Regions from separate parts of the Bradyrhizobium ottawaense genome, predicted to be linked through region 2. Evidence: riboswitches for the same ligand, from Rfam matches in the RefSeq annotation. Region 2 holds a riboswitch; each other region holds the start of a gene.

Region 1 (6,311 bases), 1.4 Mb from region 2:
GAAGGCAAACCATTCGATCTCCCGGGCCGAGAGCGATATCGGCTGCCGATCGAGCCATGAGGCAGCCGCCCAATCAGGCAACGCGTTCATCACGCCGGATTCGGCCGCGGTCAATTGTCCGCGCGAGAACAGCCGGCCGTGATCCATGGAGAGCCAGCCGCTGAGACTCCATGTCAGCACGAACATTGTTGCCGTGAGGCCAATGACGTGGTGCAACGCGTGCCAGCCACGATAGGGCGAGGACATCCGGCGCCCTCGCAGCTGCACTCGCGCGATCCCGAGCACCGCGCCAAGCATCGCCGCGATCAAGGCCAGCAAGGACAGCGTCCAGACGACGCGATCCCACAGCGACCAATTGCTTCTCAGGACTGTCGGGTAAATCCAGTGCAGCACACTGCCGGCCCAATTCCAGCCCCGCTCGCGCCGCCTCGTGTCCAGGACGATCTCGCCGGTGGACGAGGAGACATAGACTTCCGTCCCGGCGGCATCGCCGAGCGCCACACGAAACAGCGGCCGGTGGCGATCGAAGCCGTTCGGCACGCTCCACTGATCATGGTCCGAGAGCGCAACGACCGCGGCCCGCGCGGCATCGGGCCCGCGATTGCGCCCGTGCTCCCGCGCGATGGCAAGCGCGGTATCGGCAATCGCGACCGACGCATCGCCTCCGTCGGAGGCGCGGACCGCGCGCACGCGCGATGATCCCGACACGATGTAGACCGCTGCATCGCTCCGCTGGATCAGCCGGACGTGCACGGCGCCCGCGACCCCGCTCGCAGCGACCGCCTCCACAACCGGGATCCTCGCCGCTCCGCGATCCACCGGCGCAAGGCCGGCAAACCGTTCCGCTTCCGTCAGCGACGGAAACGGAACGAAGTGCATCACGATCCCCGTCGCAAACCACATCGCGAACAGCAGGCAGAACGCGATCCCGAGCCAGCGATGCGTAACGACGATCGCGCTCATCATCCGTTCAGCGCCCTACCATTTGAACGCGGCCGAGAGCTCATAGGTGCGCGGCGCACCGAGGAGGATCTGGTCGGGATAGAATGGATCGCCCCAGATCGCATAGCGCTTATCGGTGATGTTGCGCACGCGGAAGGTCAGGCGGGCCTGGTCGACCGCGTTGAATACCGTCTTGGGGATATCGACGAAGGCGTAGACGTCGGCGACGGTATACGCCTTCATCGTCACGACATTGGCATCGGTGTTGTAGCGGTCGCCGACATGGCGGCCGGTGATGCCGAGCTCCACCGGCCAGGGCGTGAAGAAGCGCCAGGATGCACCCGCATTCGCCACGATGCGCGGCACGTTCGGCGGCGTATTGCCGGAGAACGAGCCGCCGACGAAATTGTAGTCGGCATAGCGGGCGTCGACATAGGCGATGTTGCCCCACAGACGCAGTGGATCGATCGGACGGACCGAAGCGGCGAGCTCGACGCCCTTCGACTCCTGTCGCCCGGCGATGTTGAGCGCCATGCCGCCGGCCGCGGCATAGACGTTCTTGCGCACGATGTCGTAGGCCGAGAAAGACCACTCCGCCCTGTTGTCCCAGAACAGGTGCTTGACGCCGGTCTCGTAGGTACGCGAGGTCGTCAGGTCGAGCGGCTGGGTCGGCGACAACAGGAAGCTGGTGTTCGCGGAGACGTCGGCGCCGGTGGCGTACTGGCTGAAGAAAGTCATGCCGGGCACGACCTCCCACGTATAGCCGATGCGGCCCGTCACCGGCGCCCAGTCTTTCGTGAACGGGAAGCCCGCGTTCACCAGGCCGGCGGCATCCGTCGAGTTGCGATCGAGCCCGATATGCTCGACGCGCAGGCCGCCGATCAGCGCGAAGGTCCGCGTCAGCTTCAGCCGGTCCTCGAACGACAGCGCCTCGTTGTCGATACGCGCGGTCTGCTGCTTGGTCGTGAGCAGACCGTAGAAGCCGCGGTTGGGATCGACCAGCGAAACATAATCGTTCGGGAAGTTTGCCGCGCCCGGCCTGACGAAGTCGAGATAGCTCGACGACAGCGTCGTGACCAGCCGGTTGTCGAAGCCTGCGATATTCGTGTCCCAGATCAAATCGGTGATGTTGCCGACGAGGCGCTGGCTGTGCGCGACATAGAAGCGCTCGCGATACACCTGGTTGTTGGTGGAATCGAACGCCTCGATCTCGTTGTTGAACCAGGTGCGCTCCGCACCGTAACCATAGGCCTGACTTTTCAGCGTCAGGTCCGGCGCCAGCTTCAGCTCGAAACCGCCGCGCAGCCACACCTCCTGCGCGACATTGCGGTTGTCGAGGACATTGTAGTTGGTATTGAAGGTGCGGTCGTCGATCGTGACAGCCCCAAGATCAGTCCTGTTGAAGTAGTTGCCGGAGACGATCCCCGTCGTCGCGTGCGATCCACTGAAAGCGATCGGCACCAGCGGCGCGCCCCAATAGGCTTTCGAGCGATCCTCGCGATACTCGATCGCGCCCCAGATCTTGAGACTGTCCGAGATGCGATAGTTGAGCTGGCCCGACACATCGAGCATCTTGGTATTGGTGTCGTCGGCAAAGCCGTTGAGCGCCGAACTGCTGATGTCGAAGCGGTAGTCGAGGCCCTGCACATTGGTGCTGCCGCCCGAGCCGTAATGCGCGCGGAACGAATTCAGCGAATCCCAGGAGAAATCAGCTTCGTTCCGGATCGCTCCCGTGTGCGGCTGCTTGGTCACAAAATTGATCGCCCCGCCGGCGGCGCCCTCGCCCGAGATCAGCGATGCCGGGCCCTTCAGGAATTCCACGGCTTCCAGATTGGCGGTGTCCATGATCCGCGAGGTCATGTTCTGCGGACCGATCTTGATGCCGTTGTAGAGCGTGTTGATCTGGCTGTTGGTGAAGCCGCGCATCGAGAAGGCGGAAGGCTCGGCCGGATTATCGCCGGAGGTGACGCCGACCGCCCCCTGCGCCACGTCGGACACGGTGCGATAACCCTGCTCGCGCATGGTCTCCGCGGAGATCACCTCGACGGTCGCGGGCGTCTCGCGCACCGTCAGGCCGAGCCGCGAGGCGCTTTCGGCCACGGCATTGCTGTTGAGCGGCGTCGGGGGTGCCGCAGTCGGCACGGCAGGCTTCGGCATCGCTGCTGCGGTCGCCGGCCTGCGCGCTGCTGCGCGGCGCGTGCTCTGCGCCTCCCGGCCGGCAGGCTTGGCCTGCTTGCGGGATTGGGCCGGCGACACCTCGACCGGCGGCAGGGGCTCTCGGGCCTGCTGCGCCAGCGCAGCGGGCGGATCGAGAGCGGCAAAGGATGTGAGTGCCGCGGAGGCGAGCAGGAATTTTCGCGGTCGTACGATACGGATGGAAGACACGGTTTCGGGCCTCGGTATGACGTCAGTGGCACGTCACAGCGAACGAGGTCTCACCTTTTGGCCCTTCAGCCGTCCGATGAAGCCGAATGTCTGTACTCCCCGACCGACATCTTCGCGTGTGACCACGGCTGACGGCAGGTCTCCTGGCTCGCGGGTCATCACCACTTCGTCGCCTTCCCGGGACCGAGGACCCAGTGGCTTCTGACGAAGGATTATCCGCTCACAGTTGCGGGGGCAGCCACGGCGTTGGGGACAATGTCCCCGCACCGTATTCCCTTTTCATCCCCTCTCGGGGAAACCGTCGCGAGCATCTAGGATTACCATCACAACAGAGTCAATGTGCCAGTTGCGGCGTTATGGCCACAACGACCAACTTCCTTGGAGATGAGCATGGAAGGCGAGACCTTCCTCTGGTTGATACGGCACGCGCCCGTCGCGGGCGTCACAGGCACGATCCACGCGTCCGACGCGCCGGCCGATCTCAGCGATCGCGCGCAACTGGACGCTGTGCGACGGCACCTGCCACCGGATGCCGCCGGCTATGCCAGCCCGTCGCGGCGTACGGTCGAGACGGCGCGCGCGCTGGGCCTCGAGCCGGAGCCCGTCAGTGAATTCCGCGAGCAGGATTTTGGTGACTGGACCGGCCATCGCCATGACGAACTCGAGGCGACCCGCGGTGAGGCCTATGCGCAGTTCTGGAACGATCCAGCTGGCGGACGACCGCCGGGCGGCGAGAGCTTTGCGGATCAGGTCGCGCGTGTCCGGCTGGGCCTGTCGCGGATCGCAGCCGGATCGGCCACGCTCGTCGTGCATTCCGGCACCATCCGCGCCGCGCTCTGCATCGCGCTGGACCTGACGCCGACGGCGGCCTTGCGCTTCGTGGTCGATCCGCTGTCGCTGACCCGGATCGATCGCCTCCTGAGCGGCTGGCGCGTCGTCTCCGTCAATCAGCGGATCAGTTAGGACGATCCGGCACATTGGCCTGCGCAAACGTCGCCATGCCGTTGTGGAGGCTGCAGGCGAGGCGCACCAGCGGCAGCGCGATGGCGGCGCCCGATCCCTCGCCGAGCCGGAGATCGAGGCTGATCAACGGCTGCACGTTCAGCGCGCGCAGCACCAGCCGATGCCCTTGCTCCGCCGATTGATGCGACGGCAGCAGGAACGGCTGGCACGACGGATTGAGACGTGCCGCCGCCAGCGCCGCCACCGATACGATGAAGCCATCGATCAATACAGGGATGCGGCGCTGCGCGGCCGCGATGATCGCACCTGAGATCGCCGCGATCTCCAGGCCGCCAACGGCGCATAGGATTTTTTCCGGCGAAGCGCCGCCAACGCCGTGACGCGCGATCGCAGCATCAATCACACGGGACTTGTGCGCGCGCCCCGCCGCATCGATCCCGGTGCCGCTCCCCGCAATCTCTTCGGCGCTGATGCCGAGCAGGCCCGCCGCGATTGCCGCCGAGGTCGTGGTGTTGCCGATCCCCATCTCGCCGAAGATCAGGAGATCAGGCTGATGGGCAGCCGCACGTGCGACGGCGCGCTGGCCGGCCTCGAACGCATACCCCAGCTCGGCGGGTGCGAGAGCGGCTTCGACGCTGAAATCGCGTGTGCCGTGGCGCGGCTTGTCGGTGACGATTCCTGCCATCTCGTCCTGCGCCAGCGTGCCGGCGTCGACCACCTCCAGGCTCGAGCCAAGCTCGCGCGCCAGCACCGAGATCGCGGCGCCGCCGGCGGCGAAATTCGCCATCATCGCGATAGTCACGGCTTGCGGATAGGCCGATACGCCCTGCGCGACGATGCCGTGGTCGCCGGCGAAGATGATGATCGGCACCCGTGCGGCACGCGGCTGTTCGGTCGCCTGCAGGCCCGCAAGCTCGATTGCGAGCTGCTCGAGCCGGCCGAGCGCGCCGGTCGGTTTTGTCAGTTGCGCCTGCCGCGCAATCGCCGCCTCGCGATGGGCCGCGGAGACATCGGGGCAGTTCTGGGGGACCCATTCGGGGAGCATGCTGCCTCGCTTAACGTGCGCGCTTGAGAATGTAGCTGTCCATGATCCAGCCGTGCCGCTCGCGCGCTTCCTGCCGCGCCGCGACGATGCGCGGGCCAACCTCGGCGAGCGCGCCGGACATGATGATCTGGTCGGGCATGCCGAGATAGGCGCCCCACCAGATCTGCAAGCCCCGCTGATCGAGCGATTGAAACGCCGTGCCGCCGTCGAGCATCACCACCACGGTATCGACATCTTGCGGCCAGCCGCCTTCGCGCAAGCGCCGCCCCGTCGTGACCAGAAAAGGCTCGCCGATGTCGTTGAGCGGCAGCGCATGCGCCGCGCACAGCGCCTGGATCGAGGTGATACCGGGCACGACCTCGATCGTCGGCAACGGATTGAGCCGTCGTGCAATGCGCAGCGAGGAGTCATAGAGCGAGGGATCGCCCCAGATCAGCAGCGCAACCTTGCCTTCGCCTTCGAGATGGTTTGCGATCGCTTTCGACCAGGCCGCGGCAACCGCATCATGCCAATCGTCCACGCCCTTGCGATAGTCAGCTTCACCAGCGTCGCGCACGGGAAGGTCGAATTCGGCAATGATTGTCTTGTCGCTGGTGAGCACGTCCGCGCAGATCGTCCGCCTGAGATCGGCGAGATCGGACTTTGCCGCCCCCTTGCGCGGAATCAGGACGAGATCGGCGGCGTTGATCGCCTGAACAGCGGCGCGCGTGAGCTGGTCGGGATCGCCGCAACCGATGCCTATCAGGGAGAGTGTGAGCATCGCGAACGCGACGGGCGGCCCTGCTGGCCGCCCGTTCGCTTGTCTCTCAGGCCGCGTTGTGCAGGCGCGGGGTGACGAGGCCGGGCGCGGTGACGCCGCGCAGCGACTTCGCCAGTGCCAGCACCGCGAGATCGGCGAGCGGCTCGATCACGATGACGAGCGCATAGGACGCCGCGAACGTCGCGATGTTGGCGAGGTTGCTCATCGCAAAGCCCG
Region 2 (6,311 bases):
AGACCGCCGCTGCCCGTAAAACATTAGAGTGATTTTATTCATGTTCGGGTGTGGCCAAAAAGCGGCGGCGATGCGAACCGCCGTGATGAGGGTTAAATCCGGGATGAGTGTTGCGGAGACAGCACAATCGTTACCGGGAAGACACGGGTTGGATTACTGCAATACCCTCAGGAAGATGACGATCCACAACTTCAGATTTTGTGGCACGCACACTGCGCCCAACTCCTCCTCGGCGACCAGGCGTGCGAAAGTGAGTCGGTGTGCCCTTCCGCTCGTTGGCTACTCCCTCCCGTATCCCGGACAAGTCGCAACGCGCGAGCGTTGCGGCGCAGAGCCGGGACCCAGAAACCACAGATAGCGCTCGCGGAGACATGGGCCCCGGCTCTGCAGCGCACCGGACGATGCTTTCGCATCGCCGGGGCGCTGCGCTGCGTCCGGGGCACGAGACGAGAGTTTGACGTAGGCTCTCTCCTCCTCGGCAATGACGGAGTATGAGGTGGCGGCACTCCTCCAACCTGCATTTAAATCGTAGACACGTCTTCGCGTCCTCGCGGCGGATTTCGCCCGAGCTTTGCTTCAACTCTCCACCCTCCAATCCAAGAGGGCGCAGGGAAGGCCGGGTGCTGGCTCGCACCCGCGGTCCGCTGCGCGAAATGCACACGCAGAAAGAACCGCACAGCAGCATACAGGTGGTGCCGATCACTCGGCCTTCCCTGCGCAGTGGCTGGACGGCTTATGCCGTGATCTCCCGGGAGCCGACCATTCCTTCTGGCCTCCCTCGCCGTTCGAATTGACGATGCCGTCCACCCGGTTGGGCTCGCGCACATCTTCGAACAGTTTGACCGTAGCAACGACGGCCAGGACCACACGGTTTTGCCGTACGCGCGGCCCGCCATTTCGTCGCAGTTTTTCCTGGCCCTGTCGACGAAGCCGGAAACTTACAGACGAGACGAAGCCTGACAGCGCCGCTCGTCGCACGAAGCCTCGGGCTCACAGGGACTACCCGCCCTGCCCGCGCCTCTCGTGCCGACGCTGCCGCGTCCACCGCAAGCCCGGCTCGCGATGCGTGACGACACATGATCGCCCCTCTTGGTGAGCCGGGATGGACCACACATACGCCGAAACCGAATTTCGGTAAAGTGGAATATTTTCAGCGACGCGGATTGACAGAGGGCGACACAGGCTACGGCCACGAGCGGCCGCTCAGGCCGACATCGCACGCTTGCGTCCGGCCGGGTCGACCAGACGGACGATCTCGCAGACGGCGACGAGGCCGGCGAGCCAGACGGCGCAGGTCAGGGCGATGCGCGTCACGATGGCGGCGGTGAAGGCGCCCTCGCCGCCGAGGAACGGCGTCGCGGCGAGCAGCGCGATCTCGTAAATCCCGTAGGCGGCGATGAGCGTGATCGCCAGCGCCAACGGCGTGCGGCCCTGCGGCAGCAGGCCGAGCACCACCGACGAGGCCGCGGTCGCCAGAAGCGCAGCCGCGCCGATGACAAAGCCCCAGGCAATCGTGCTGGCATCAACGGGATAATGCAGCACGCCGAAACCGATGATCTGGTTGACGAGCCAGGCGCCGGTGACGACGAGCAGCGCCGGACGCTGCGGCAGCATCGCCGCGGCAATGACGGCGAAGGCCGCGAACGGCGTGGCGCACGCGAACGCAAAGCTTGCGAGCGCGCATGACGCCGTCAGCAGCGCAAAGCAGAACATCGGCGCAAGGCGCGGCGCGACCGGGTGAAGCCGGAAGCGATCGTCACCAGACGGCAGGATGCCGAGAGCCATGGTTGAATCTCCTTCTCTTCGAATTCTAGTCCGTTTGAGGGCGTGTGACGGCCCTGGCGAAAATCAGAACGTTGCGCCGGCCTTGAGCAGATAGGTGCGGCCGGGCAGCGGATAGGCACTGAAGCGGCCGTCCGTGAAGGTGCTCGCGATGGCGTAGTCGTAGTAGAGCGCGTTCAGCACATTGTTGACGCTGAGGGACCAGAAGTAGCGCTCAACCTGGCCGCTGAGCTTGAGATCGATCGTGCCGTTGGCGGGGATCGGCTTCTGGGTGCCCGCCTGGTCGTTGTCCATGCGACGCTCGCTCCAGAAGCGCGCGGTGGCATCGAGCACCACGTAATTCTGCCAGATGTTCCAGGTGACACCCGCACTCGCCGTGTAGCGCGAGACCAGCGGCACGTCGTTGCCGGCCCAGATGCCTTCGCGGAAGACCGCACTTGTATAGGCCACGCCGGAGCGCAGCAGCAGGGCGTCGTTGACGCGATAGGACAGACTGGTCTCAGAGCCGTAGCGGCGGGTCGGATCAAGATTTGTGTTGTAGAACAGGACCGGATTGAAATGGACCTCGTTGGTGAGATCCATCAGATAGAGACTGCTCTGCAGCTGCAACCCGCCGCCCTTGATGCGAACACCGCCCTCGATGTCCTGCGAGGTCTGGGTCTTGAGCTGGAACGTTTGCGGGATCGCAGCGAAGGTCAAGGGATCGAACGAAGGCCCTGAGGACAGGCGCTCGTCGACATCAGGCGTGCGGAACGCGCGCGCTACGCGGCCGAACAGCGAGACCTGGTCGTTCAGACGATGCTCGGCGCCGAGATGCAGCGCATATTGGGTCTCGTTGCTCGTCAGCGGCAACGCGCCGATGTCGGCGTTGAACGGAGCTGCCGGGTCGAAATTGTCGCGTGCCGCAAGACTGACGTTCTGCACCCGCGCGCCGTAGGAGATGTCTGTCGTGGGGGCGATTCCCAATGTGTGCTGGAAATAACCCGCAACGGTCCGCTGCCTGAGGTCGTAATTGTGCCAGGGGGCGAGCCCCTGCCCGGCGCCGCGGTTCTGCTCAAAGCTCGCATCGTAATAGTCGATGCCAGTCAGAAGCTGCGACGGCATGCCGAGCAGCAGGCTCTTCACGCTGAGCCGCGGCGTGATCGACCATGTCGTCAGATGGGAACCGACATAGGTCGACGAGAAGAAGGCCGGAACCGGCGTCGGGCTGGAAAAGAATGCACTCTGCTGCTTCTTGTCGCGCACGCCGCCGTCGACGATGAGATCGACGCCGCTGATCAGGGTCTTGGTGAAACCCGCAGTCGCGCCAAAACCCTGCTGGTTGGCGTAGTTGAACAGCGTGCTGGTCCCTCGCCGGTTGGCCCTGAGCTCGTCGAGGCCGATCGAGGGATCGACGGTGCGGCCGCCCGGCAGTCGCAGCTCCTGATTATCACCGGTAACCGTGAGAAAAGCAGTCAGGCCTGGCGTGGTGTAATTGAGATTGCCGACGCCATTCTGCTGGGAATAGCGGTTGTTGTCGCGATAGCCATCGGTCCTGACCGTATTGCCGTAGAACGAGGTCGACCACCGACCGGAATTGAGCGAGGTCGACACGTTGCCGAGCCTGGTGTTGAACGAGCCGAAGCCGGCCTCGATGCGCGCGGTCACGGGCGGTCCGCCGACGCCGTTTTTGGTGACGATGTTGATCACACCGCCGACCGCGTTGTCGCCATAGAGCACCGCGCCGGAATTGCCGCGCGTCACCTCGATGCGCTCGATGGAATTGAGCGGGATGGTGGAGAGATCCACCTGCGCCATGTCGACGTCGTTCAGCCGCCGGCCGTTGACCAGCACCAGCGTGTTGGCAGTGGCAAAGGCGCCGAAGCCACGCAGGTCCACGCTGGTCTTGGCGCCGATCTGGCCGCCATAGAACGTCGTGATCTGGGCCCCCGGCGTTTGCGTCGCAATGATCTCGGCGAGCGTCTGCGATGGCGAATGCGCGATATCGGCTGCCGTGATGACGGTCGTCGCGGCCCCGACGATGCCGCCGCTGCCGGCGGCAGCCTCACCGCCGGAGCCGGATGAGCCGGCGCCATTGCCTGCCGGCGCGACATTCGTCCTCACCCCCGCCTCGCCATCGCCGATCGCCCTGGCGCGCGTTCGGTTCTGATCGTCGGACCTGGTCACCTCGATCGGCGGCAATTGCTCGGCAAGCGCCTGCTGGGCGAAGGCGGAGGACGGATCGAGCGAATGCAGGGAAACGGATGCGAGCAGGCCGGCGGCAAAGCGCCTGGCGGCAGAGACGAGACGGGACACAATGGTAACCTCGGTATGACGTCAGTGGCACGTCACAGCGAACGAGGTTTCACGGCAGAGCGATGGATTGCTCCGGTGAAGCTAATGTCTGTACTCCCCGACCGACATCTTCGCGTGTGACCACGGCTGACGGCAGGTCTCCTGGCTCGCGGGTCGTGACCTTGCGTCGCCTTCCCAGGACCGAGTTTCCCAGTGGCATGAGACGAAAGATTCACCGCTTACAGTTGCGGGGGCAGCCGTGGCGTTGAGATAATCCCGGCGTTGGGACAATCCCGCACCACATTCCCTTTTGATCTCCATGAGGAGAACCGTCGCCGATCATTTACGAGCCGTTCGCCCCGCGAGTCAATCGACCGTTGGGTGCCGGCCGCTCAGGTCCGCCCGCGCACACGTTGCGCCTGGGCCCAGGCGACAGCGACATCGCGGGGCGGAACATCGACGCGCTTGATCGGGGTCAATTCGCCGGAGGCCGAGACGATCGCGGTCTCCTCGCGCCGGCAACGCGTGCAGACGAAGCGGACCTCGTGCGGGGACGCCGTCCAGCTCGACCGCTTCACGTTGGCTGCCATCGGCCAGGCATCGCAATGCGAGCACGACACCAGAAACCGGCCGGGATCGAGCATACCCATTTCCATCGGACTCCGCGTCCTGCCCACTTGCTTCAATGATTGACCCATGTGAATCGTTCCGGTGCCCAGGCACCGCCCATTCCACGGGTTGCATTCCTACAAGGCAGAGGCGGTGCGCTCAGCGCGCGCCCTTGAGGGTGCAGGAGGTCGTGCAGGTGACCGTGGTGCCGCGATCGCACGATTTGCAGGCATTGACGCACTGGTTCATGTCGCGGGGATTGTAGCTGTAGTTCCGCATCGGGCAGGTCGGCGTCGAGCCGGTGATATCCTGCTCCTGGTCGCAGGCCGCCGTCATGAGCGCGAATATGATCACGGCAACGAGGCGCATGTGATTGCCCTGTCAAGCATGGCAAATGACACTCGCGAGGTGCGCTGCATTGCAGCGAACCCCGGCCTTTCCACCACGAGCGATCGCTCGCGAGGTCAAGGATGCGCGCCAAACCTTAAGATCGGATTGCAGCCGGCGTCAGGCAGCAGCCTTGGTCGCGATCGCCTGCCGCATGTCCACCGCCAGCTGACGGTATTGCTCCGAGAGTTTCAGATAGAACTCGCGCTTGGTGCTGTCGGTGGCGAGCTTGGCGATCAGCTCACATTCGGCGGTGAGCGTCTCGAACCGTTCCAGCCTGTCCTGAAGTTCCGTCATCGGCGTGTCCCCGTCAAACGCCTCAAGGACATCCAACCTAAGCCCGGGAAATAGGTCACGGCGAACATCGTTATCGAGCAGAAACGTTTTTTCCGACAGGGCGAGCTGGCGCAACAAAAACGGCTATTTCTGCTCCAGCCGCCAGGCGCCGTCCCACCCCTCTTCCGGCGGCTTGGCCTCGAGCTGCGCGATGCGGCCGAGCATCGTGCGCGAGGGGCCGTCGCCGGGGACGGCTTCGAGCGCGGCGTTGAAGGCGGCGCGCGCCTCGTCGAAGCGGCGGGCCCGATAGGCGGCGAGCGCTTCGGCATAATGCGTGCGCAGGCTGTCCTGCGCGCCGGTGAGTGCGCCCGCCCGCGCCATCACCTCGAAGATCGGCTGCGGCGCGCTCTGGCCCGCGACCGCCAGACGATCGATCTCGCGCAATTCGAGCCGCGCTCCGATCGCGTCAGCAGTTGCCTGCGAGATCAGGATGCGGGTTCCGTAGACCTTGTTGACGGCCTCCAGCCGCGAGGCCAGGTTCACGGCGTCGCCCATCACGGTGAAGCTCATCATCAGCTCGGAGCCGATGCTGCCGGTCAGGACCTCGCCGGTGGCGATGCCGATCCGCAGGTCACACGGCGCCGGCATGGCGCGGATGCCGAGCAGGTCGGGCAGCTGCTTCTGCAGCGCGGGCACCTGGTCGACCATCTCGGTTGCGGCGATGCCGGCCAGGAGCGCCTGCTCGTCTTCCTCGATGAAGGGCGGGCCCCAATAGGACATGATGGCGTCGCCGATATATTTGTCGATGATGCCGCGATTACCCCTGATCGGTCCGGACATCACCGTGAAATAGTGGTTCATCACCCTGACGAGGCCGCGCGGGGTCATGCCCTCGCTCATCGAGGTGAAGCCGCTCATGTCGCAGAACATGATGGTCATGACCCGGCGCTCGCCGTCGATCGCGACCTCGGGCCGGTCGATCA
Region 3 (6,311 bases), 1.4 Mb from region 2:
AAGGGTGTGGACCGGCGCAACATCGAAGCCGGCCTCCGCGAGATCCGACACCAGCGCCTCGACCGAAGCCAGCGCATCGAGACCGACCGCATGCGCGATCTGATGCGGCCGGCCCGGATAATTGGAGAGCACGAGCGCAATGCGCTTCTCGGCTGCTGGCTTCTCCGCGAGGCCCCGCCAAGCCGCGACGCGCGCGGCGACGGCCGTCACGCGCCCTTCATCGGCGCCGTGCGCAAGACGCGAAAATTGCAGATCGGGGTCACGCATCCCCGCCGATTTGAAGCTCACCACGCCCGCGAACAGGCGGCCATCGACCTCGGGCAGCACCACATGCATCGCAAGGTCGCCGGGCGACAGGCCGCGCAGCGAGTCCACCCAGTCCTCGCGCCGCGCGGTGGAGAGCGCGACCTGAAACACCGGGCAGGATGCGGCGTCGAATGGTGTCGTGCCGTCGTCGCCCATGGCCGAGAACGCCGTTGCATTGACGATCGCCGCCGGAGGATTTTGCGCAAGATACGCGCGCAGCCAATCCGCAACGCCCGCAGCCTTCAGCGACGTGACGAACGCGCCACAAGTGTCAAATCCCTTCTGACGCAACGTCGCGATCAGGGCATCGACCGGGCCGGTGTCGGCAGCGGTGAGATAGGAGCGATAGAACGTCACCAGCGCGCGCGGCCTGCCCTCGCCGCCCACCGGCGCAGCAATGACACCACGCGCGGGATCGTAGAACCCCATCTCGGGCGCGGTCGTCTCGCCGATAACTGGCCCGGCATAGAGGCCCGAGGCCAGCGCGAGCTGTGCAATCGCGGCCTGCGCCGCGACCGGGCCGCCGGTGTCGCAGAGCACCTTGAGCCGGCGCAGCGTCGAGACCGGCAAGGTCGAGTATGCATCGAGCCGCGTGTCGTCACGGCCATCGGCCGGTAGCACGGCCAGCACAATGCCACGGTCCTTCGCAAGCTGTTGCAGGGCCGCAAGCCCATACGGCCAGTAGGACTCCCCGCCGATCAACCGCACCAGAATGCCGCGCGCCTGCGACAGCGTGCGCTCGATATAGGTGTCGACCGACAGCGGATGACGCAGCTCAGCAAGGTTCGCGAGCCGCAGCGTCGGCAGGTTCTCGCGGCCACGCCGCCAGCCGGCTGCGAACGCCGCGAGATCCGAATCCGAATACGAGAGCACCACGAGATCGGCCGGGTCCTGGCCGATATCCCTTGGCGTCGCGGTCTCCTCCAGACCGCGGCTCTCGCGGAAGACGACGTGCATCAGATACCTAGTCCTGCCTTGATGGCGGCCTCGTCGATATCGCCGTGCTCGCCGATCACGACGAGCTTCGACCGCCTGTGACCGGCACCCCACGGCTTGTCGAACTGGTGGCGCACGCGCTCGCCGACGGCCTGCAGCAGCAACCGCATCGGCTTGCCCGCGACCGCGATGTAACCCTTGGCCCGCAGCACGTTCTGCTCGCGTGCCAGCTTCTGGACGGATGCGACCAGCGCATCGACGTCGGCGACTTCAGGAAGGTCGACCACGACGGAGGCGAAGTCATCGTGCTCGTGCTCCTCCTCGCCGTCATGATGCGAGGGGCGCGCGGCGAGATCGTTCTCGGCGGCGGCGCCGAGACCGAGGATGACGCGCGCATCGATCGCGCCGTCGGTCACGGGGAGCATCGGCACGCGGCGTGGCATCTCGGCAATAATCGCCGCCTTGGCCGCTTCAAGCCCCGCCGCGCCCGCAAGATCGGCCTTGGTCAGCAGCACGATATCGGCGCAGGCGATCTGATCCTCGAACACCTCCGACAGCGGCGTCTCGTGATCGAGATTTTGGTCTGCCGCCCGCTGCGCTTCGACGGCATCAGGATCCGGCGCAAAGCGGCCGGCGGCGACGGCCTCGGCATCGGCAAGTGCGATCACACCGTCGACGGTGATGCGCGAGCGGATCTCCGGCCAGTCGAACGCCTTCAGCAGCGGCTTCGGCAGCGCCAGGCCCGAGGTCTCGATCAGGATGTGATCGGGCCGCACGGGCCGCGCCAGCAGTTTTTCCATGGTCGGGATGAAATCGTCGGCGACCGTGCAGCAGATGCAGCCATTGGCGAGCTCGATGATGTTCTCCTCCGGGCAATTGGCATCGGCGCAGGATTTCAATATCTCGCCGTCGACGCCCTCACTGCCGAACTCGTTCACGAGCACCGCGAGCTTCTTGCCGCCGGCATTGCTGAGCAGATGCTGGATCAGCGTCGTCTTGCCGGAGCCGAGAAAACCGGTGACCACCGTCACAGGGACTTTTGCGAGCGAGTTCATTCGGCGGCCTCCGGCACGACGGCAATGGGGGGAATGCGGGCAAGCGATTGCTTGCGGAATATTTCCGGCCGGCTGCGCCAGGGCACGAGACCATCCGGCGCCGCCGCATAAGCCGCGGCGCCCGCGACCACATCCCGCGCATTCGCATCCGACAGGCGGCCATAGACATACGACCAGCGGCCGGGCGCGCTGAGCGCGACCGAGCAGCCCTGATTGCAGGCCGACAGGCATTCGACGGGAACCACATTGACGCCCTCGGGCACGCCGGCGTCGAGGATCGCCCCATGCAGGCGCTTGCCGGGCGTCGCCTCGCCCTCGCCAGGCGTCTCGCCGGCACGGCAGGTGATGCAGACGTGAAGTGTGACGGTCATCGCCTCTTCCAGATAACAGCGGGAGGCGATGAGGCACACGGACCATTCTTCAGAAGGCCCGTTTCCCCGTCGCGGAACACCCCGTCCGCCGGTCCAAAACTCGTCCGCGCTGGCAGGTCTCCCGGCTTGCGGAGCAGGGTTTTGCCCTTCGATCCCCGCCTTCCCGATTCCCGCGGGAATCAGTGGCTTCGGGCATCTCTCCGGTCACGGTCGCGGGGGCGGCTGCATTTTGGACCCAAATCTTGCCGATTCGGACCCTATCGCATTCCCTCTTCGCCTGTCATAGGACAGGAACCAACGCCGGGCCACCATTTGCCGGTGGCCGCCACTTGTCAAGCCGAAGGACCGGGACCGATGACGCCTGAACCGGATACAAAAACGGCCGAGGAAACCGACGCCCGCCACGCCACGAAAATGGCGAAGAAGAAGGCCGCCCGCGACAAGATCATGGCGACCAAGAGCGGCGAAAAGGGCCTCATCATCGTCCACACCGGCGCCGGCAAGGGCAAGTCCTCCTCGGCCTTCGGCATGATCGTCCGCTGCGTCGCCCATGGCTTCCCCTGTGCGGTCGTGCAGTTCATCAAGGGCGCCTGGGATACCGGCGAGCGACGCCTGCTCACCGGCCATTTCGGCGACCTCTGCCAGTTCCACGCCATGGGCGAAGGTTTTACCTGGGAGACGCAGGACCGCGCCCGCGACATCGCCGCCGCGCGCGCCGGCTGGGAGAAGGCCAAGGAGCTGATCCTCGATGAGAGCTTGCGCATGGTCGTGCTCGACGAGATCAACATCGCGCTGCGCTACGACTATCTCGACATCGCCGAGGTCGTCGAGTTTCTGACCACCTCGAAGCCGCCGATGACGCATGTCGTCCTCACCGGGCGCAACGCCAAGGACGAGCTGATCGAGATCGCCGATCTCGTCACCGAGATGACGCTGGTCAAGCATCCCTTCCGCTCCGGCATCAAGGCGCAGGCCGGCGTCGAGTTCTGAGTTCGATGGCGCGCGCATTGATGATCCAGGGGGCCGGCTCGGACGTGGGCAAGTCGCTCATCGTCGCAGGCCTTGCGCGTGCCTTCACGCGGCGCGGCCTGCGCGTGCTGCCGTTCAAGCCGCAGAACATGTCGAACAACGCCGCCGTCACCATCGATGGCGGCGAGATCGGCCGCGCCCAGGCGCTGCAGGCGCTGGCAGCAGGCGTCGAACCGCACACCGACATGAACCCCGTGCTGCTCAAGCCCGAGACCGATGTCGGCGCGCAGGTGATCGTCCACGGAAAGCGCATCGCGACTGCGCGCGCGCGTGACTACGCCGCGATGAAGCCCTCGCTGATGGGCGCGGTGCTGGAGAGCTTTGAGCGGCTGAAGGCACGCGCCGATCTAGTGCTGGTGGAAGGCGCCGGCAGTCCGGCCGAGGTGAATTTGCGTAAGGCCGACATCGCCAATATGGGTTTTGCGCGCAAGGCCGACGTGCCGGTCGTGCTGATCGGCGACATCGACCGCGGCGGCGTCATCGCCCAGCTCGTCGGCATCAAGACGGTGATCGACCCCGACGATGCCGCGATAATCCGGGGTTTTGTCATCAACAAGTTCCGCGGCGATCCCACCCTGTTCGACGACGGCTACAGGCTGATCGAGCAAAAGACCGCGTGGCGCGGCCTTGGCGTGCTGCCCTGGTTCGCCCGCGCCGGCGAGCTGCCGGCCGAGGATGCGCAGGGCCTCAGCGATGCGCGCAAGCCGGGCCAATGCAAGATCGCCTGCCTCGCGCTGTCGCGGATCGCCAATTTCGACGATCTCGATCCACTCAAGCTCGAGCCGGGCGTCGATCTCGTGATGGTACGCCCCGGCGAAGCCATCCCCGGCGATGTCCGCCTCGTCATCATCCCCGGCTCAAAGTCCACCCGCGGCGATCTCGCCTTCCTGCGCGCGCAAGGCTGGGACATCGATCTGCTCGCGCATCACCGCAGGGGTGGCTATGTGCTCGGCCTCTGCGGCGGCTATCAGATGCTGGGACGCAGCGTCGCGGACCCACAGGGAATTGAAGGTCCCGCGGGCGACACGGCGGGGCTCGGGCTGCTGGATGTGGACACGGTGATGAGTCCGCAGAAGACGCTGACGCGGGTTACGGCTGTGCATGCCGCTACGGATCAGCCGATCGAGGCGTACGAAATTCACATCGGCCGTACCGATGGGCCCGATCGTGCGCGCCCGTTTGCGACACTGAACGGCGAGACCGAAGGCGCGATCTCGCGCGATGGCCGCGTGCAGGGCAGCTACCTGCACGGCCTGTTCACGTCGGATGATTTCCGCAAGGCGTACCTCGCAAAGCTCGACATTCCCGCTGGCAACGAGCCCTACCACGCCCGGGTCGAGAGTGCGCTCGATGCGCTCGCCGACCACATCGAAAAGCATCTCGACGTCGAAGGTCTGCTTGCGCTAGCGCGCTAGCACCTCGGCAAGGCGCATCCATTCGGCTTCGCTGCCGGGAAGCCCGAGCCGAAGCCATGTCGGCTTTTGCGCAAAGACGCGCGACCAGATCTGGCTTTGTGCCAGTCTGTCTTGCGCGGCGAGCGCGTCGGGTGTCTCGTAGAGACGGAACAGCGGCGTCCCCCCAAGCAGCATCCAGCCTTGCGCTTGCGCTATGGCATCGAGGCGAACACAGTCCCGGGCAAGTCGCGCTGACGTGGTCTCAGCCCAGGCGTCGTCGCGCAGCGCGCGACAGCCGATCGCGATCGCCGCTCCCGAAACCGGCCATGGACCCGACATCGACGCAAGCTTGCCAATGTCGGCGGCATTGCCGATCGCGAAGCCGAGCCGCAGGCCGGCAAGGCCATAGAACTTTCCGAACGAGCGCAGGATCAGCAGTCCCGGTCGATCGGCTTCCGATGCAAGCGACAGCTGCGAAACGGCGTCGACGAAGCTCTCGTCGATGACGAGGCGGCCGACGCGCGGCAGCAGTGCGAGCAGATCCTTTGGTGCACGATGCTGTCCGCCGGGGTTGTTGGGATTGACGATCACCGCAAGATCCGCGCCCGCCAGCGCGTCGAGTTCCCTGACCTCCTGGACATCCCAGCCTGCGGCCGACAGAACCCCTGCGTATTCATTGTACGTCGGTCCGAGGATGCGGGCGCGGCCGGTTCGTAACAGCCGCGGCAGCAATTGAATGGCAGCCTGCGCGCCGCCCATCGCAACGATCGGTGCGCTGGTGCGATAGGCATGCTGCGCCGCCTGATGCAGGGCGTTGATGTCGGATTGCGAGGGCAGCGCATTCCAATAGTGCGCATCGATCTCGCCGACGGGATAAGGCAGCCGGTTGATCCCTGTCGACAGATCGATCCAATCTTCCGCGCGTCCGCCGAAACGCTGCTGTGCCAGATCCAGATTTCCACCGTGCTCGCGCATGTCCCGTTCTTTCATGCGAAAGCCAGGATCGCAAGGGTGCCAGCGAGCAGCACCATGGCGCGGCGGTAGACCGTCAGTGCCTCGGCGATATCAGCGGCGCGCGGATCGCGCGCGCCCTCGTTGAGCCAAGGCTCGTCGGTCGCGCTGCCGTGATAGATGCGGGGGCCGCTGAGCCGGACGCCAAGCGCCCCCGCCATGGCCGCCTCCGGCCAGCCGGCATTGGGCGAGCGGTGACGCCGTGCGTC

The links. A riboswitch is a leader RNA that binds a small molecule or an ion and turns the genes downstream of it on or off. The one in region 2 is predicted to bind cobalamin.
Region 1: it holds a riboswitch for cobalamin, as region 2 does, so the genes downstream of both, CIT37_RS26610 (TonB-dependent receptor) here and CIT37_RS19855 (TonB-dependent receptor) in region 2, are expected to answer to the same signal.
Region 3: it holds a riboswitch for cobalamin, as region 2 does, so the genes downstream of both, CIT37_RS26695 (DUF1636 family protein) here and CIT37_RS19855 (TonB-dependent receptor) in region 2, are expected to answer to the same signal.

Annotation. Positions count from the first base shown of each region.
Region 1 covers NZ_CP029425.2:5,563,188-5,569,498, forward strand. Annotated here, with positions in the region: gene CIT37_RS26605 (PepSY domain-containing protein) at 1-966, opposite strand, end outside; gene CIT37_RS26610 (TonB-dependent receptor) at 979-3,327, opposite strand; cobalamin riboswitch at 3,444-3,645, opposite strand; gene CIT37_RS26615 (histidine phosphatase family protein) at 3,718-4,290, shown strand; gene cobT (nicotinate-nucleotide--dimethylbenzimidazole phosphoribosyltransferase) at 4,283-5,335, opposite strand; gene cobF (precorrin-6A synthase (deacetylating)) at 5,346-6,095, opposite strand; gene CIT37_RS26630 (energy-coupling factor ABC transporter permease) at 6,142-6,311, opposite strand, start outside.
Region 2 covers NZ_CP029425.2:4,147,875-4,154,185, reverse strand. Annotated here, with positions in the region: gene CIT37_RS19860 (hypothetical protein) at 1,204-1,785, opposite strand; gene CIT37_RS19855 (TonB-dependent receptor) at 1,849-4,077, opposite strand; cobalamin riboswitch at 4,192-4,405, opposite strand; gene CIT37_RS19850 (hypothetical protein) at 4,449-4,712, opposite strand; gene CIT37_RS19845 (hypothetical protein) at 4,825-5,034, opposite strand; gene CIT37_RS19840 (hypothetical protein) at 5,173-5,463, opposite strand; gene CIT37_RS19835 (adenylate/guanylate cyclase domain-containing protein) at 5,473-6,311, opposite strand, start outside.
Region 3 covers NZ_CP029425.2:5,580,644-5,586,954, forward strand. Annotated here, with positions in the region: gene cobN (cobaltochelatase subunit CobN) at 1-1,263, opposite strand, end outside; gene cobW (cobalamin biosynthesis protein CobW) at 1,263-2,297, opposite strand; gene CIT37_RS26695 (DUF1636 family protein) at 2,294-2,668, opposite strand; cobalamin riboswitch at 2,763-2,982, opposite strand; gene cobO (cob(I)yrinic acid a,c-diamide adenosyltransferase) at 3,023-3,658, shown strand; gene CIT37_RS26705 (cobyric acid synthase) at 3,664-5,112, shown strand; gene cobD (threonine-phosphate decarboxylase CobD) at 5,101-6,066, opposite strand; gene cbiB (adenosylcobinamide-phosphate synthase CbiB) at 6,078-6,311, opposite strand, start outside.